Linked DNA regions of Paraburkholderia fungorum. The main gene of each other region encodes a partner of the protein of the gene in region 2 in a complex. Links are inferred from orthologs where the notes say so. Each region holds a gene or a part of one and is shown on either strand. Other genes may lie near its edges.

Region 1 (10,508 bases), on a different replicon or contig from region 2:
ATTGATCAACTGATTCGCGCCGCGCAATGCCGGGTAGGCGAGTGCCGAGCGACGCATGGTCGGACCGACGTAACTCCATTGCTGGCGCTCGCTGCCCGCCTGGCCTTCGTAGCGGAAATCGCGGCCAAATAACCACAATTCGGCGCCAATTTTCTCCGCATGGTCGATCAACGATTGCGGTGGTACCGGATCGGCGCAGATCGCCGGCTTGCCCGGACGGAAAATGCCTGCTTTTTCGAACGCGATTTTCTCGCGCGTATCACCGAGATATTCCGTGTGATCGATATCGATGCTCGTGATGATCGCGCAATCCGTATCGAGGATATTCACCGCGTCGAGCCGGCCGCCTAGGCCCACCTCGAAAATCACTGCGTCCAGTCCGCGCGATGCGAACAGGCTCATGATCGCCAAGGTTGTGAATTCGAAGTAAGTCAGCGAAACCGGCTCGGCGAGGCTGAGGCGCGCAGTTTCGACCGCTTCGAAGTGCAGCAGCAGTTCGGCGTCGCTCGCCATGGTGCCGTTCACCCTCGCGCGCTCGTTAAACGTCAGCAGATGCGGCGACGTGTGGCAACCCACGGTGAAACCGGCGCGCAGCAGAATGGATTCGAGGATCGCGCACGTCGAGCCCTTGCCGTTCGTCCCGCCGACCGTGATGACCGGGCACGCGAACGACAGTTGCATCGCGTCGCGTACCTGGCTAATGCGTCCCAAACCCATGTCGATGCCGACAGGATGCGCGGATTCAAGGTGCGTGAGCCACGCGTCGAGGGAGGGGAATGTGGTCATCGAGTGAATCGCGAGTAAATCGGTTAGGCGGTGGTACGGATGAGCGCGGGGCGGCCCGGCTTTGACCCTGGAGCGACGCCTGACGCAGACTTTATGCGCACAAAGCCACGCTCAAGCTACTGGGACAACTCCGCCGCGTTGCGAGACCGTGATTATCCCGGAAATGACAGCGCGCCGCTTGATCACTCACGCGGCGCGCTATTTTTAACTACTTTTCCTGCCTGAGAGGGCCGCGCTTCAGCAGCGGACCACTGTCAATTTCCGTGCGATCGAATGTTTAAGCGACCGCGTCGGCCGGTTGATGGCTCAACAACGCCATCAATTGGGCAATCTCTTCCCGCAGCTTGCGACGGTCGACGATCATATCGACCGCACCCTTCGTCAGCAGGAACTCGGCGCGCTGGAAGCCTTCCGGCAGCTTTTCGCGAACAGTCTGCTCGATCACGCGCGGGCCGGCGAAGCCGATCAGCGCCTTCGGCTCGGCAATCACCACGTCGCCGAGGAACGCGAAACTCGCGGACACACCGCCCATCGTCGGATCGGTCAACACGGAGATGAACGGGAGCTTGGCTTCGGCGAGCTTCGTCAGCATGGCCGTGGTCTTCGCCATCTGCATCAGCGAGAGCAGGCTTTCCTGCATCCGCGCGCCGCCCGAAGCGGTGAAGCAGATAAACGGCACTTTCTGTTCGAGCGCGTTCTGTGCGCCGCGCGCAAAGCGCTCGCCGACTACCGAACCCATCGAGCCGCCCATGAACGAGAACTCGAAGCACGCCACCACCACGGGAATCGTGTGGATCGCACCGCCCATCACGACCATCGCGTCGGTTTCGTCGGTGTCGTCCATTGCTTCTTTCAGACGATCCGGGTACTTACGGCTGTCCTTGAACTTCAGCGCATCGACCGGAACGATTTCCTGGCCGATTTCGTAGCGCCCTTCCGGATCGAGCAGGCCGTCGAGCCGCTCGCGCGCACCAATCCGCATGTGATGGTCGCACTTCGGGCAAACATGCAAGTTCGCCTCGACGTCGTTGCGATACAGCACGGCTTCGCATGACGGACACTTGATCCACAAGCCTTCCGGAATCCCCTTGCGGTTCTTCGGGTCGGTTTGTTTGATTTTTGGCGGCAGCAGCTTATCGAGCCAGCTCATATTGAATCCTTCTGGGGTCAACAGTCGTGCAAACGGCGGGATAAACCCGCCGCACACACTACAGCGACAAAATAACTGTTATCGGGCAGTCGCGACGCTATCGAGCGCCTCGCGCACTTCAGCGATGAAACGCGTGAGCGTTTCGGCGGCGGTTTCGGGAGCCGCCTGTTCGAGCAATTGGACGATACGGCTGCCGATCACGACGGCATCGGACACTTCGGCCACCGAACGCGCCGTTTGCGCGTCACGAATGCCAAAACCGACGCCCACCGGCAGGGGTACGCGCGACTTGATGGCCGGGATTTTACTCGCGATGCTGGAAACGTCCAGATTTGCCGATCCGGTCACGCCTTTCAGCGACACATAGTAGACATAGCCGCTGGCGATTTTACCAACTTCGGCAATACGCTCGTCCGTCGAAGTCGGCGCAAGCAGGAAGATCGGATCGATCCCCGCAGATCGCATCTGATCAGCGAAGTTAGCACACTCTTCCGGCGGGTAATCGACAACCAGCACGCCATCGACGCCAGCATCCTGCGCGGCTTTCGCGAAGGCTTCGGCGCCCATCCGCTCGATAGGATTGGCATAACCCATCAGCACGACCGGAGTCTTGTCGTTTGTTTCACGGAATCGCTTGACGTCGGCGAGTACGTGACGCAATGACACGCCATGCGCCAAAGCGCGTTCGGACGACTGCTGAATCACCGGACCATCGGCCATCGGGTCGGAAAACGGCACACCGAGCTCGATCACATCCGCGCCGCCAGCGGCGAGCGCGTGCATGAATTCGACCGTGCGAGCTGGGTCCGGATCGCCGGCCGTCATGAACGGAATCAGGCCTTTCTTACCTTCAGCGGACAACGCGGCAAACGTGTTCTTGATACGGGACATGGAATTTTCTCGAATTTGGGCTACTGCGCGTGATTTGCGCGCGCTGACTTGAGCAGCGCTTCGCTCACTGGACTTCGGCTTGCCGGGCCGCCTTGCCTTTGGCACGGCGAGCCACGGGAGGAGCAGCGGCGGCGCTGACGCGCTCGCGCGCTATCGCGCAGTAACTTTCATTGATCTCATAGCCGACGAATTCGCGCTGATGACGGACGCAAGCGACGGCGGTAGTGCCGCTGCCCATGAACGGGTCGAGCACGCGCCCGCCCTTCGGACAACTGGACAACACCATTCGCTCGACGATTTCCAGCGGCTTCTGGGTCGGATGCGCGACGCGCTCGGCGTGTTGCCGATGCAGCCGCGATATCGACCAGAGGTCCTTTGGATTATAGCCAAGCTCCAACCACTTGCTTCCCTCAAACAACTTACGCGAACGCGCCTTCTTCGTGACTGCATCGTACGGGATGCGGACGGGATCGAGATCGAAGAAATAATCCTTCGATACCGCGAAAAAGCCGATGTTGTCGTGCACCGAAGTAAATCGGCGCACCGTTCCGCCCATGCTCGGCACGCGCCGGTCCCAGATGATCTCGTTGACCATCACGAGTTTGGTCTTCAGGAAACTGAAGATTTCCGGCGAATACTGCCAGGTGCAGAAAATGTAGAGCGAGCCGGACGGCTTGAGCTTCGGAACCGCCAGCTCGAGCCAGGCACGCGTCCATGCGAGAAAATCCTCGCCGGTGCGCATGTCGGAGTCGTTGCCGTAGTCCTTGCCCAATCCGTAAGGCGGGTCGCAGACGATCAGATCGATCGACCCGTCCGGAATGTTCGCCACATCGGTCAGAAAATCGCGGTTCAACAGCTGAATGCCGGCAGGCACCTGCGCCAGCAAAGGCGCGGGCGCCTCGGCCACCGCTACGTCGGTGGCCGGACTCGTCGTTTCAATCGCCTGCTGCGGCTCGTCGAACTCGTCACGCATCGTCGCGGCGCTCAGAACTGAATGCCCGATCGCTCGGCGACCGTATGCATGTCCTTGTCGCCACGGCCCGACAAATTGACCAGAAGGACCTTGTCCTTCGGCAGCGTCGGCGCGAGCTTCGCGGCGTACGCCAGCGCGTGACTGGACTCGAGCGCCGGAATAATGCCTTCGATGCGACAGCAGTCGTGAAACGCTTTAAGCGCTTCTTCGTCGGTGATGCTGACGTATTCAGCGCGTTTGCTGTCTTTTAGCCACGCATGCTCGGGACCCACGCCCGGGTAGTCGAGACCAGCGGACACCGAGTGCGTCTCCATGATCTGACCGTTTTCGTCCTGAAGGAGATAGGTACGGTTTCCGTGCAACACGCCAGGTGTGCCGCCAAGAAGCGACGCCGCGTGACGGCCGGTTTCAATGCCGTCACCAGCTGGCTCGACGCCGATCAACTTCACCGAAGTGTCGTCAATGTACGGGTAAAAAATACCCATTGCGTTCGAACCGCCGCCAACGCACGCGATCACGGCGTCTGGCTGACGACCCACCATTTCCGGCATCTGCACCTTGCATTCGTCACCGATCACGCGCTGGAAGTCGCGCACCATCATCGGATAAGGATGCGGACCAGCCACCGTGCCGATAATGTAGAACGTGCTTTCGACGTTCGTCACCCAGTCGCGCATGGCTTCGTTCAGCGCGTCTTTCAGCGTACGCGAGCCCGATTCGACCGGCACGACCGTGGCGCCGAGCAGCTTCATCCGGTACACGTTAGCGGCCTGACGGCGCACGTCTTCCGCGCCCATGTAGACCACGCATTCCATACCGAAACGCGCGGCAATGGTAGCTGTCGCCACGCCATGCTGACCTGCGCCCGTTTCCGCGATCACGCGCGGCTTGCCCATGCGCTTCGCCAGCAATGCCTGGCCGATCACGTTGTTGATCTTGTGGGCGCCGGTGTGGTTCAGGTCTTCGCGCTTCAGAAAAATCTGCGCGCCGCCGACCATTTCGCTCCAGCGTTTCGCGTGATAAATCGGCGACGGACGGCCGACGAAATGCTTCAACTCGCGCTCGTATTCCGCGACGAACTCAGGATCTTTCTGGAATTTCTCGTACGCTTCACGCAGCTCGGTAAGTGCGTGCACAAGCGTTTCAGCGACGAACACGCCGCCATATTGGCCGAAATGGCCTCTTTCGTCAGGCAAGTTATACATGGTGATCACTCTTATCAGTGTGGCGCCAGGTTTTCGCAGGAGGAAAACCGGCCGCCTGAATCATTCGGCGTCTGCCGCGCGCACTGCGCGTACAAACGCTGCCATCCGGGCGTGATCTTTCACGCCCTTGGCGCCCTCTACTTCGATGCCGCTCGAGACATCGACCGCGTACGGGCGCACGCGATGGATCGCATCACTGACGTTTTGCGCGTTCAACCCACCACTCAAAACGGCCCGACGCGCGAGCTCTGCTGGAATAAGTGACCAATCGAAAACCTTCCCGCCGCCGCCATAGCCTTCGACATGGGTGTCGAACAGGAGGCCGCTGGCTGCTGAATAGTTGGAAGCTGATTTTACCAAATCAGCCGGCTGAGTATCCGCCGCAACCCGCAACGCACGCAACCAAGGCAAACCCGCAACGCTGGCGAGCGCTTCGCACTGCTCCGGCGTCTCGTCGCCGTGGAACTGCAACAACGTGAGCCCGACATTGCTGACCACCTCGCTGATCCACTCCGGCGTCGCGTTGACGAACAGGCCGACCACCGACACGAACGGCGGCACATCGTGCACCAGTTCGACCGCCTGCGCGACACTCACCGAGCGCGGGCTCGGCGGATAGAACACGAGGCCGATCGCGTCGGCGCCAAGATCGATCGCGTGTGCGACATCTTCCGGCTTCGACAGCCCGCACAATTTGATTCGCGTGCGATGCGGCGCGCGCTGCTGCGGCGCGGCGGCATCGGCGGAATTCACCAGATTTTCGGTTGCTTTCATGTTTGCGCCTGCTCGGTCCATACAGTGCTCCATGGCACGCTGCCAGTCTGCGGCGCGGGCACGGCGAATTGCTCAGGATAGCCCACCTGCGCCAGATACAACCCATCCGGCATAAACGTCGGCGCGGCGCAATCACGGCTACGAGCCGCGAGCACCTCGGCCATCCATTCGGGCGGGTAATTGCCTCGTCCGATACTGACAAGGCAGCCCATCAGGTTACGCACCATATGATGCAAAAAAGCATTCGCCCTGAAGCGGAAGTGGATGAAATCGCCCTGCTGCCTGACGTCGATCTGATACAGGTGTTTGATCGGCGTTTTCGACTGACATTGCGACGAACGGAACGACGAAAAATCGTGCTCGCCGATCAGATACGCGGCGCCCGCACGCATCGCGTCGACATCGAGCGGGGTATGCACCCAGCCGGCCCGCGTCGCCAGCATCGGCGAGCGCACGGGATTGACGTAGAGCACGTAGTAATAGGTTCGCTCGAACGCCGAAAAGCGCGCGTGAAATTCATCCGGCATGGGCTTGGCCCATTGCACGGCGATCGTTTTCGGCAGGAACGCATTCGTGCCGCGAACCCACGAACTGTCGGCGCGGTCGAGTTCGGTGTCGAAATGCACGACCTGGCCGATTCCATGCACGCCCGCATCCGTGCGACCTGCCACCACCGTGCGCACGGGCGTCCGCGCGAACTCGGCCAACGCGTGTTCGAGCACGTTCTGCACGGTATTGCCGTGCGGCTGCATCTGCCAGCCGCCGAATGCCGCGCCGTCGTACTGGACGCCTAATGCAACCCGCTTCACGACAACGGGGCGAGAGTCGAGAGCAACGCGCGAGCCTCGGTGCGGGTGGCCGGATCGTTCGCCTCGATCACTTCGTTGATAAGCGTGCGCGCGCCGGACAGGTCGCCGAGTTCGATGTACTCGGAGGCCAGATCGAGCTTGTTGCGGGCGATACGGATCAGATCGGTCGGGGTGAACGCCGGCCAGGGCTGCGCCGGGCTCGGCGGCAACTCCAGATCGAAGTCGAGCTTCAGCGCGCCGAAACCGGCTGCACCGAGGCCCGCGACAGCAGCCGGGCCTGCGGTGCCGGCGGCGATTTCATCGGCGATATGGGGGGCGTCGTCCTCGCGCGGCGCGAATGCCTGTTGGGCGGTCGTTTCCGGCGACACAACCGGCTGGGTCGTCAGCGAGACGGGTGCGCGGATGTCGTCCGCCGTCGATTCGATACGCGGCGGCAGCGGCATGTCGAGGCTGCTGAAGGCATCAATGGCATCGGCCGGGAATTCGGTCGGCACCGGCGGTATCGACATGGTGGGAACCGAAGGCACCGGCACATCGCTCGCTTCGTCGGCGTCGGCGTGATTTGCGTCATTGAACGGCTGACCGGGCGGCACGATTGCATGCGGCTCGGCGTGTTGTTGCGGAAAATCGATCACAGGTGGTGGTACGTTCTGATTGTTTTGCGGCTCTGCCGATAGTTCTTGTTGTTCCGCCGACGCCCCCGGCGCCGGCTCGTCATTCCATTGCAAGCGGCGAGCGAGTTCCTCTTGCTGGATGGGTTCATCGATTGGCTCGAGTGCGGTCAGCGGCAAAGCTTCGGCGCCGAGTTCTGCCGCGGCAGCGAGGCTCGCTGCGGTGGTCGCCCCATCGATATGGTCGTGGTGATGCTCAGGTAGAGGTTCCGGGCTGAAATCGAGGTCGACCGGCGGCGGGGTAGTCGGGTTTAGCCCGGAAACCGGTTCGGCCGATGCGGGCGTCGTAGCACGCGACTCCTCCCAGACATTGCTGGACGCGGCCAGGTTGGCCTCTTGCGAGAGCGCATCAGCTTGTGACGGGTGATTTGTGGCTTCGTGCTCTGCTACTTGTTTTGCTTCGTGTTCTGCTTGCTGAGCGCGTGCGTGATCGGCTGCGGCTTGCTCTGCCGCCACGCGTTCTGCCGTGGCACGCTCGGCTGCGGCCTGTTCTGCTGCGGCTTGTTCTGTTGCCGCGCGCTCGGCCGCCGCCTGCGAGGCCGCGTGACGGGCTTCCGCCTCGCGCTCCGCAGCCTCACGCTCCGCTGTTTCCCGTTGCGCAGCCTCGCCCTCAGCCGCCTCGCGTTCAGCGGCAGCCAGCGCTGCTGCCGAGATGACGGCCGCGTCCTTGTCGTCAGATGCGTCGGACACCGACGTCTCGTCGGGAGTCGCAACGATGGCCGGCGATTCGCCCTCCCGCGCCGCCACCTCGCGATCTGCCGCCGCCGCTTGCGCCGCCGCGACGTTCTCGCGCTTACGCCGACGGATACGCAATGCCGTCAGCAGCACGACCAGCGCAGCGCCGATCGCTGCCGCGATGCTCAGATTCTGTTGCGACATCCCGCCAATATTCGACGTGGGAGCCGTCGCCGCCCCATGACCAGGCACAACCGGGGTTGCCGCGGAAGCGCCAGCCGCCGACGCCACGCCGCTAGTCGCCACCGCCCCTCCCGCCGCCGGAGCGCCGCCAATGCCGTGCTTCTGCAACTCCATGAGCACCCGGTTTTTCAGCGCGAGCAACTGCTGCAAACTGGAGACTTTCGGCTGCGATGCCGGCAGTGGAGCAGCCGACACCGGCGCGGCAGCAGTAGCCGGCGGCTGTGTCGCGGCAACGGGTTCGCTCGCTGACGGTTGAACCGACCCGGACCACGCGCGTGTGTCGCTAGCAGACACAGCGGCCGGCTGCGACCCTGCTGCCGGCGCCGACGAAATCGCACCGCTCGCAGCTGCACCCGCCTGCGCCGGGGAGCTTGCCTCAGTGGTCGCGCTTGCCGTCCCTGAAACCGTTGCGGGCGTTACAGCGCTTGCCGCGCTGCTCGCCGCCGCATTGGCCTGCGTCGCGCCAGTCGTCGCCGTAGCCGCCCCAGAAGCCGAGGCCGCCGACGAAGCCGAAGCCGCCAACGCACCCGTCGCATCCAGCGCCGGCACCGTCAACGCCGCCCCGACTCGCATCCGGCTCGGATCGTGGCTCATAAACGCATTCGGGTTCGCGTCGAACAATGCGTGCGACGCCCGCGCGAGCGTCGCCTTGTCGTGTGACTGCGTGACGGCGATCGCCACGTCATTCAGCGACTGTCCGGGCTTCACCGTGTATTGACTGCCCGCCGCATACGACACCGAAGCGGCATCGGGCGCGCTCGCGGTCGAATCCGGCGCGGCAAGCGCGTTGCCCAGCCCCGCGCCGGTTAGCGCCAAAGCCAGTGCAGCCGCAGCCGCCAGACGGCCCTTACGTCGATGAATGAACATGGCCCGAAGGGACGAGAGTCGAAGGGTCATCGGGACTCCTGCCGCGTCAGCGCGCAGCCCTTTTTTGCGATTGGAAAGAGACAAGATTTTCGGAGCACACAATGAAAAAAGCGCCGCGCAAGCGCGACGCTTCTTGAGTTTTCTACGCGTCGTGAGCGCGTAGTTTACTTTACTTGTCGAGCACAATGCGAAGCATGCGACGCAGCGGTTCCGCAGCGCCCCACAGCAGCTGATCGCCGACCGTGAATGCCGACAGATATTCACCGCCCATCGCGAGCTTACGCACGCGGCCGACCGGCACCGTCAGCGTGCCCGTGACCACAGCCGGGGACAGATCGCGCACGGTGGCTTCGCGCTCGTTCGGCACGACCTTGACCCAGTCGTTGCCCGACGCGAGGATGCTGTTCACTTCGTCCAGCGGCACGTCCTTGTTCAGCTTGATGGTCAGTGCCTGCGAGTGGCAGCGCATTGCGCCGATCCGCACGCACAGGCCGTCGACGGGGATCGAGCCCGGCGTGCCCATGGCTGGCTTACCGAGAATCTTGTTGGTTTCAGCGCCGCCCTTCCACTCTTCCTTCGACATGCCGTTGCCGAGATCCTTGTCGATCCACGGAATCAGCGAGCCGGCGAGCGGCACGCCGAAGTTGTCGGTCGGCATGCGGTCGCTGTTCATTGCAGCCAGCACGCGACGGTCGATATCGAGAATCGCCGACGACGGATCAGCCAGGTCTTCCTTGGCTGCACCGTACAGCGTGCCCATCTGTTGCAGCAGTTCGCGCATGTTCTGCGCGCCCGCGCCCGAAGCGGCCTGATACGTCATAGCCGTGATCCAGTCGACGAGGCCTTCGCGGAACAAGCCGCCGAGCGCCATCAGCATCAGGCTGACCGTGCAATTGCCGCCGATGAAATTCTTCTGGCCCTTGACCAGCGCATTCTTGATCACGTCGAGGTTGACCGGATCGAGAATGATGACCGCGTCGTCCTTCATGCGCAGCGACGAAGCCGCGTCGATCCAGTAACCGTTCCAGCCCGCTGCGCGCAGCTTCGGGAACACGTCGTTCGTGTAGTCACCACCCTGGCACGAGATGATCGCGTCGCACTTCTTCAGGTCGTCGATGCTTGTCGCATCTTTGAGCTTGGTCTCGTTTTTGGCGAACGACGGCGCGTTGCCGCCCGCGTTGCTGGTGCTGAAAAACACCGGTTCGATCAAGTCGAAATCGCCTTCCTGCTGCATGCGTTGCATCAGGACGCTGCCGACCATGCCGCGCCAACCTACGAGACCTACGTTCATGACTTCATACCCTTCGAATGGAAACTTCCCCGCATCTTTGCCCGCAGTGACCGCGCGGGGAAGATGAGCGGGCACGACGGACGATCAGCGTTTCGTGATCGTTTTCGGGGTAATCGTTTTGATGGTGGTAATGGCGAGTTCAACCGCACGGGCCGTTTTGCCGTGAAGTTTGG
Region 2 (3,612 bases):
GCAGCTGCGCGCATGATCGCCGAAGACGGTCTGGACTACGCCACGGCCAAGCGCAAAGCGGCCCGACAGGTTGTCGGCGAGACGCGCGTTGCCGGCGAATGGCTGCCGGATAACGACCAGATAGAAGAAGAAATCCGCGAATATCAGACGCTCTTTCAGGGCGACAGCCAGCCGGCGCTCCTGCGACGGCTGCGCTGCATCGCGATTGACTGGATGGAGCGGCTCGCGGCCTTTCATCCCTATCTGACCGGCGCCGTGCTGGGCGGAACGGCCGGCGAGCATTCGGACATTCATCTGCAAGTGTTCTGCGACAACCCGAAAGAAGTCGCGATCTACTTTCTGAACGCCAACATTCAATATGACGTGTCCGAGACCCGGCATTTCGCGGGACGCGGCTACGTCGAAACGCTGAGCTTCCTGTGGCGCCCCCTGAACGAAGGGCGCGACGCCGAACCGGCGGGCATCCACGTCGCGCTGTACGAATCCGACGACCTGCGCGGCGCAGTCAAGGCCGACGCGCGCGGCCGCACGGCGCGGGCGAATCTGCAGGCGGTTCAGGCGCTGCTCGATAGCAGCGAAGCTGCCTCCCCCACTAATTAGACCGACCGACAATGAATACGAGACGGATTCTGGCAGGCGCAGTTGTGGCGATCGTCGCGGCGGGCGGCGGTGTGCTGGCCAATCACTGGATGAATGGCGACGCCGAAATTGCGCACGCCGCGCAGCCCGCTTCCCAGCAGAGCGCGGTCGACCAGCTGTGGGCCGCGGCAGTCACGAACGTGGACGGTAAGCCGCAATCGCTGAGCATGCTCAAGGGCCACCCGATCGTCGTCAACTTCTGGGCGTCGTGGTGCGGGCCGTGTGTCGAAGAAATGCCTGCTCTCTCGCAACTTCAACGCGAGTACAAGAAGAAAGGCATCCAGTTCGTCGGACTTGGTGTCGATTCGGACAAAAACGTACAGGCTTTCCTGCAGAAGGTGAAAGTGGCCTATCCGGTCTACGTCACCGGTTTCGGCGGCGCCGACCTTGCTCGCGCGTTTGGCAACAATGCAGGCGGCTTGCCCTTCACGGTTGTGATCGACGCCAAGGGTAACGTTCGGTCGACAAAATTGGGACAAATCGACCCTGCGACCCTTCGACAGACGCTCGACGCGCTTTAAATATCACATTCTTTTGACGCTCAGTTACCGTCGGAACGAGCAAAAATGCGCGCAAATCGCGCGAATTTGAGGGAAGATGCACGCCCGGCGACGTGACACGGTTATCGCATTAATGTTCCTTACCTCCGGAAAACTAGACAAGTTTCTCTAATCAGCGCTAAAGTGCGCCCAATTCCACGGAAAAAGAAGCGACCATGACGCGACTGCTGGTACTGCACGGACCCAACCTCAACCTTCTCGGCACCCGGGAACCCGAGGTCTACGGTCGCGTGACCTTGCCGCAGATCGATCAGGCGCTGGCGGACCGCGCAGCGGACGCAGGCGTCGAACTGGCGTCGTTCCAGAGTAACCACGAAGGCGCTCTGGTCGATCGCATCCAATCCGCCCGGACTGAACAAACCGATTTCATACTGATCAATCCCGCCGCGTACACGCACACCAGCGTGGCCATTCGGGACGCACTGGCGGGGGTCGGCATCCCGTTCGTCGAGATTCATCTGTCGAACGTGCATCGTCGCGAACCGTTCCGGCATCACTCGTATTTCTCCGACCAGGCTGAGGGCGTGATTTGCGGCCTCGGCTGGAAGGGATATATGTACGCGCTCGAATTCGCGCTCGACCGGCTCGCCGCCGGCTCGTCGCGCGGCTGAATCCAAACACGACTAATTTGAGCCGGCTCTCGCAAGCGCCGGCACTTTTTGCATTGAAAGGGGCTTCCTGATGGATCTTCGTAAACTGAAAACTCTGATCGACCTCGTCTCGGAGTCCGGTATTTCCGAACTCGAAGTGACCGAGGGCGAAGGCAAGGTGCGTATCGTCAAGAACGCGCCGCCGGTTTACGTCCAGCCGTCCGCCTCGTACGCGCCGCAATACGCGCAACCGGCCCCGCCGATGGGCGGCGAAGCGCCGGCTGCTGCGGCTCCGGCTACTCCGGCTGTCGCCGCGCCGCAAGGCCACGTGGTGACCTCGCCGATGGTCGGCACGTTCTACCGCGCGCCGTCGCCAGGCGCGGAGCCGTTCGTCCAGGTGGGCGACACGGTCAAGGAAGGCCAGACGATCTGCATCATCGAAGCGATGAAGCTGCTCAACGAAATCGAGTCGGACAAGTCCGGCGTGGTGAAGGAAATCCTCGTCGAAAACGGCCAGGCGGTCGAGTACGGCCAACCGTTGTTCGTGGTCGGCTAACGCGGCACGCTTTGCGCTTTTTGCGCCTGCCGCCCGCGTGCCCGCTGTCCGGGGTGCGCGACCGATCCTCAGAGGCAGCCGGTGTTGCATTCAACCCGGCGCCCATTGATGAGTCGAAAAACCGCTATGTTTGAAAAAATTCTCATTGCCAATCGTGGCGAGATCGCGCTTCGTATCCAGCGCGCCTGCCGCGAACTCGGCGTCAAGACGGTTGTCGTCTATTCAGAAGCCGATAAAGAAGCCAAGTACGTAAAGCTCGCCGACGAGGCGGTCTGTATCGGCCCGGCTCCGTCGAATCTGAGCTATCTGAACATGCCCGCGCTGATCAGCGCGGCTGAAGTGACCGACGCCGAAGCAATTCACCCCGGCTACGGCTTCCTGTCGGAGAACGCCGACTTCGCCGAGCGTGTCGAGCAGTCGGGCTTCACCTTCATCGGCCCGCGCCCGGAAACCATCCGCATGATGGGCGACAAGGTCACGGCCAAGCAGACCATGATCAAAACCGGCGTGCCTTGCGTGCCGGGTTCGGAAGGCGCGTTGCCGGAAGATCCGAAAGAGATCGTGAAGATTGCCCGCCAGGTCGGCTATCCGGTCATCATCAAGGCCGCCGGCGGCGGTGGTGGCCGCGGCATGCGCGTGGTCCACACGGAAGCGGCGCTGGTCAACGCGGTCAACATGACGCGCGAAGAAGCCGGCCGTGCGTTCGGCAACCCGCAGGTCTACATGGAGAAATTCCTGGAGAACCCGCGGCACATCGAAATCCAGATTCTGGCCGACTCGTTCAAGAACGCGATCTGGCTCGGCGAGCGCGATTGCTCGATGCAGCGCCGTCACCAGAAGGTGATCGAAGAAGCGCCGGCGCCGGGTATCGCGCGTCGCCTGATCGACCGTATCGGCGATCGTTGCGCGGATGCGTGCAAGAAGATGGGCTATCTTGGCGCGGGTACGTTCGAGTTCCTGTACGAAAACGGCGAGTTCTACTTCATTGAAATGAACACGCGCGTGCAGGTCGAGCATCCGGTGACCGAACTGATTACGGGCGTCGACATCGTTCAGGAACAGATCCGCATCGCGGCTGGCGAGAAGCTCGCCTTCCGTCAGCGCGATATCCAGTTCAAGGGTCATGCGATCGAATGCCGGATCAACGCTGAAGATCCGTTCAAGTTCATTCCGTCGCCGGGCCGTTTGACGTCGTGGCATATGCCGGGCGGCCCCGGCATTCGCGTCGACTCGCATGCCTACAATGGCTATTTCGTGCCGCCGAACT

Evidence for each region.
Region 1: the proteins of accB (region 2) and accD are in contact, whole or in part, in a solved structure (PDB 8UXZ), measured with the Escherichia coli proteins. The link is inferred for Paraburkholderia fungorum from one-to-one orthologs.

Annotation. Positions count from the first base shown.
Region 1 is NZ_FNKP01000002.1:41,238-51,745, reverse strand. Bases 1-2,754 are described here. They hold accD (acetyl-CoA carboxylase, carboxyltransferase subunit beta), read right to left. Parts: upstream 1,937-2,754; coding sequence 1,064-1,936; downstream 1-1,063. Other genes in these bases: trpA (tryptophan synthase subunit alpha), read right to left, coding at 2,015-2,754; folC (bifunctional tetrahydrofolate synthase/dihydrofolate synthase), read right to left, coding at 1-786. Outside these bases: more of trpA, read right to left, coding at 2,755-2,827; BLS41_RS16440 (DNA-methyltransferase), read right to left, coding at 2,892-3,800; trpB (tryptophan synthase subunit beta), read right to left, coding at 3,812-5,005; BLS41_RS16430 (phosphoribosylanthranilate isomerase), read right to left, coding at 5,066-5,779; tRNA pseudouridine(38-40) synthase TruA, read right to left, coding at 5,776-6,588; BLS41_RS16420 (motility hub landmark protein FimV), read right to left, coding at 6,585-9,074; asd (aspartate-semialdehyde dehydrogenase), read right to left, coding at 9,214-10,335.
Region 2 is NZ_FNKP01000001.1:3,411,090-3,414,701, forward strand. Bases 797-3,612 are described here. They hold accB (acetyl-CoA carboxylase biotin carboxyl carrier protein), read left to right. Parts: upstream 797-1,880; coding sequence 1,881-2,345; downstream 2,346-3,612. Other genes in these bases: BLS41_RS15125 (TlpA family protein disulfide reductase), read left to right, coding at 797-1,160; aroQ (type II 3-dehydroquinate dehydratase), read left to right, coding at 1,355-1,810; accC (acetyl-CoA carboxylase biotin carboxylase subunit), read left to right, coding at 2,472-3,612. In the rest of the region: BLS41_RS15120 (UDP-N-acetylmuramate--alanine ligase), read left to right, coding at 1-600; more of BLS41_RS15125, read left to right, coding at 612-796. UniProt on the Escherichia coli protein: This protein is a component of the acetyl coenzyme A carboxylase complex; first, biotin carboxylase catalyzes the carboxylation of the carrier protein and then the transcarboxylase transfers the carboxyl group to form malonyl-CoA.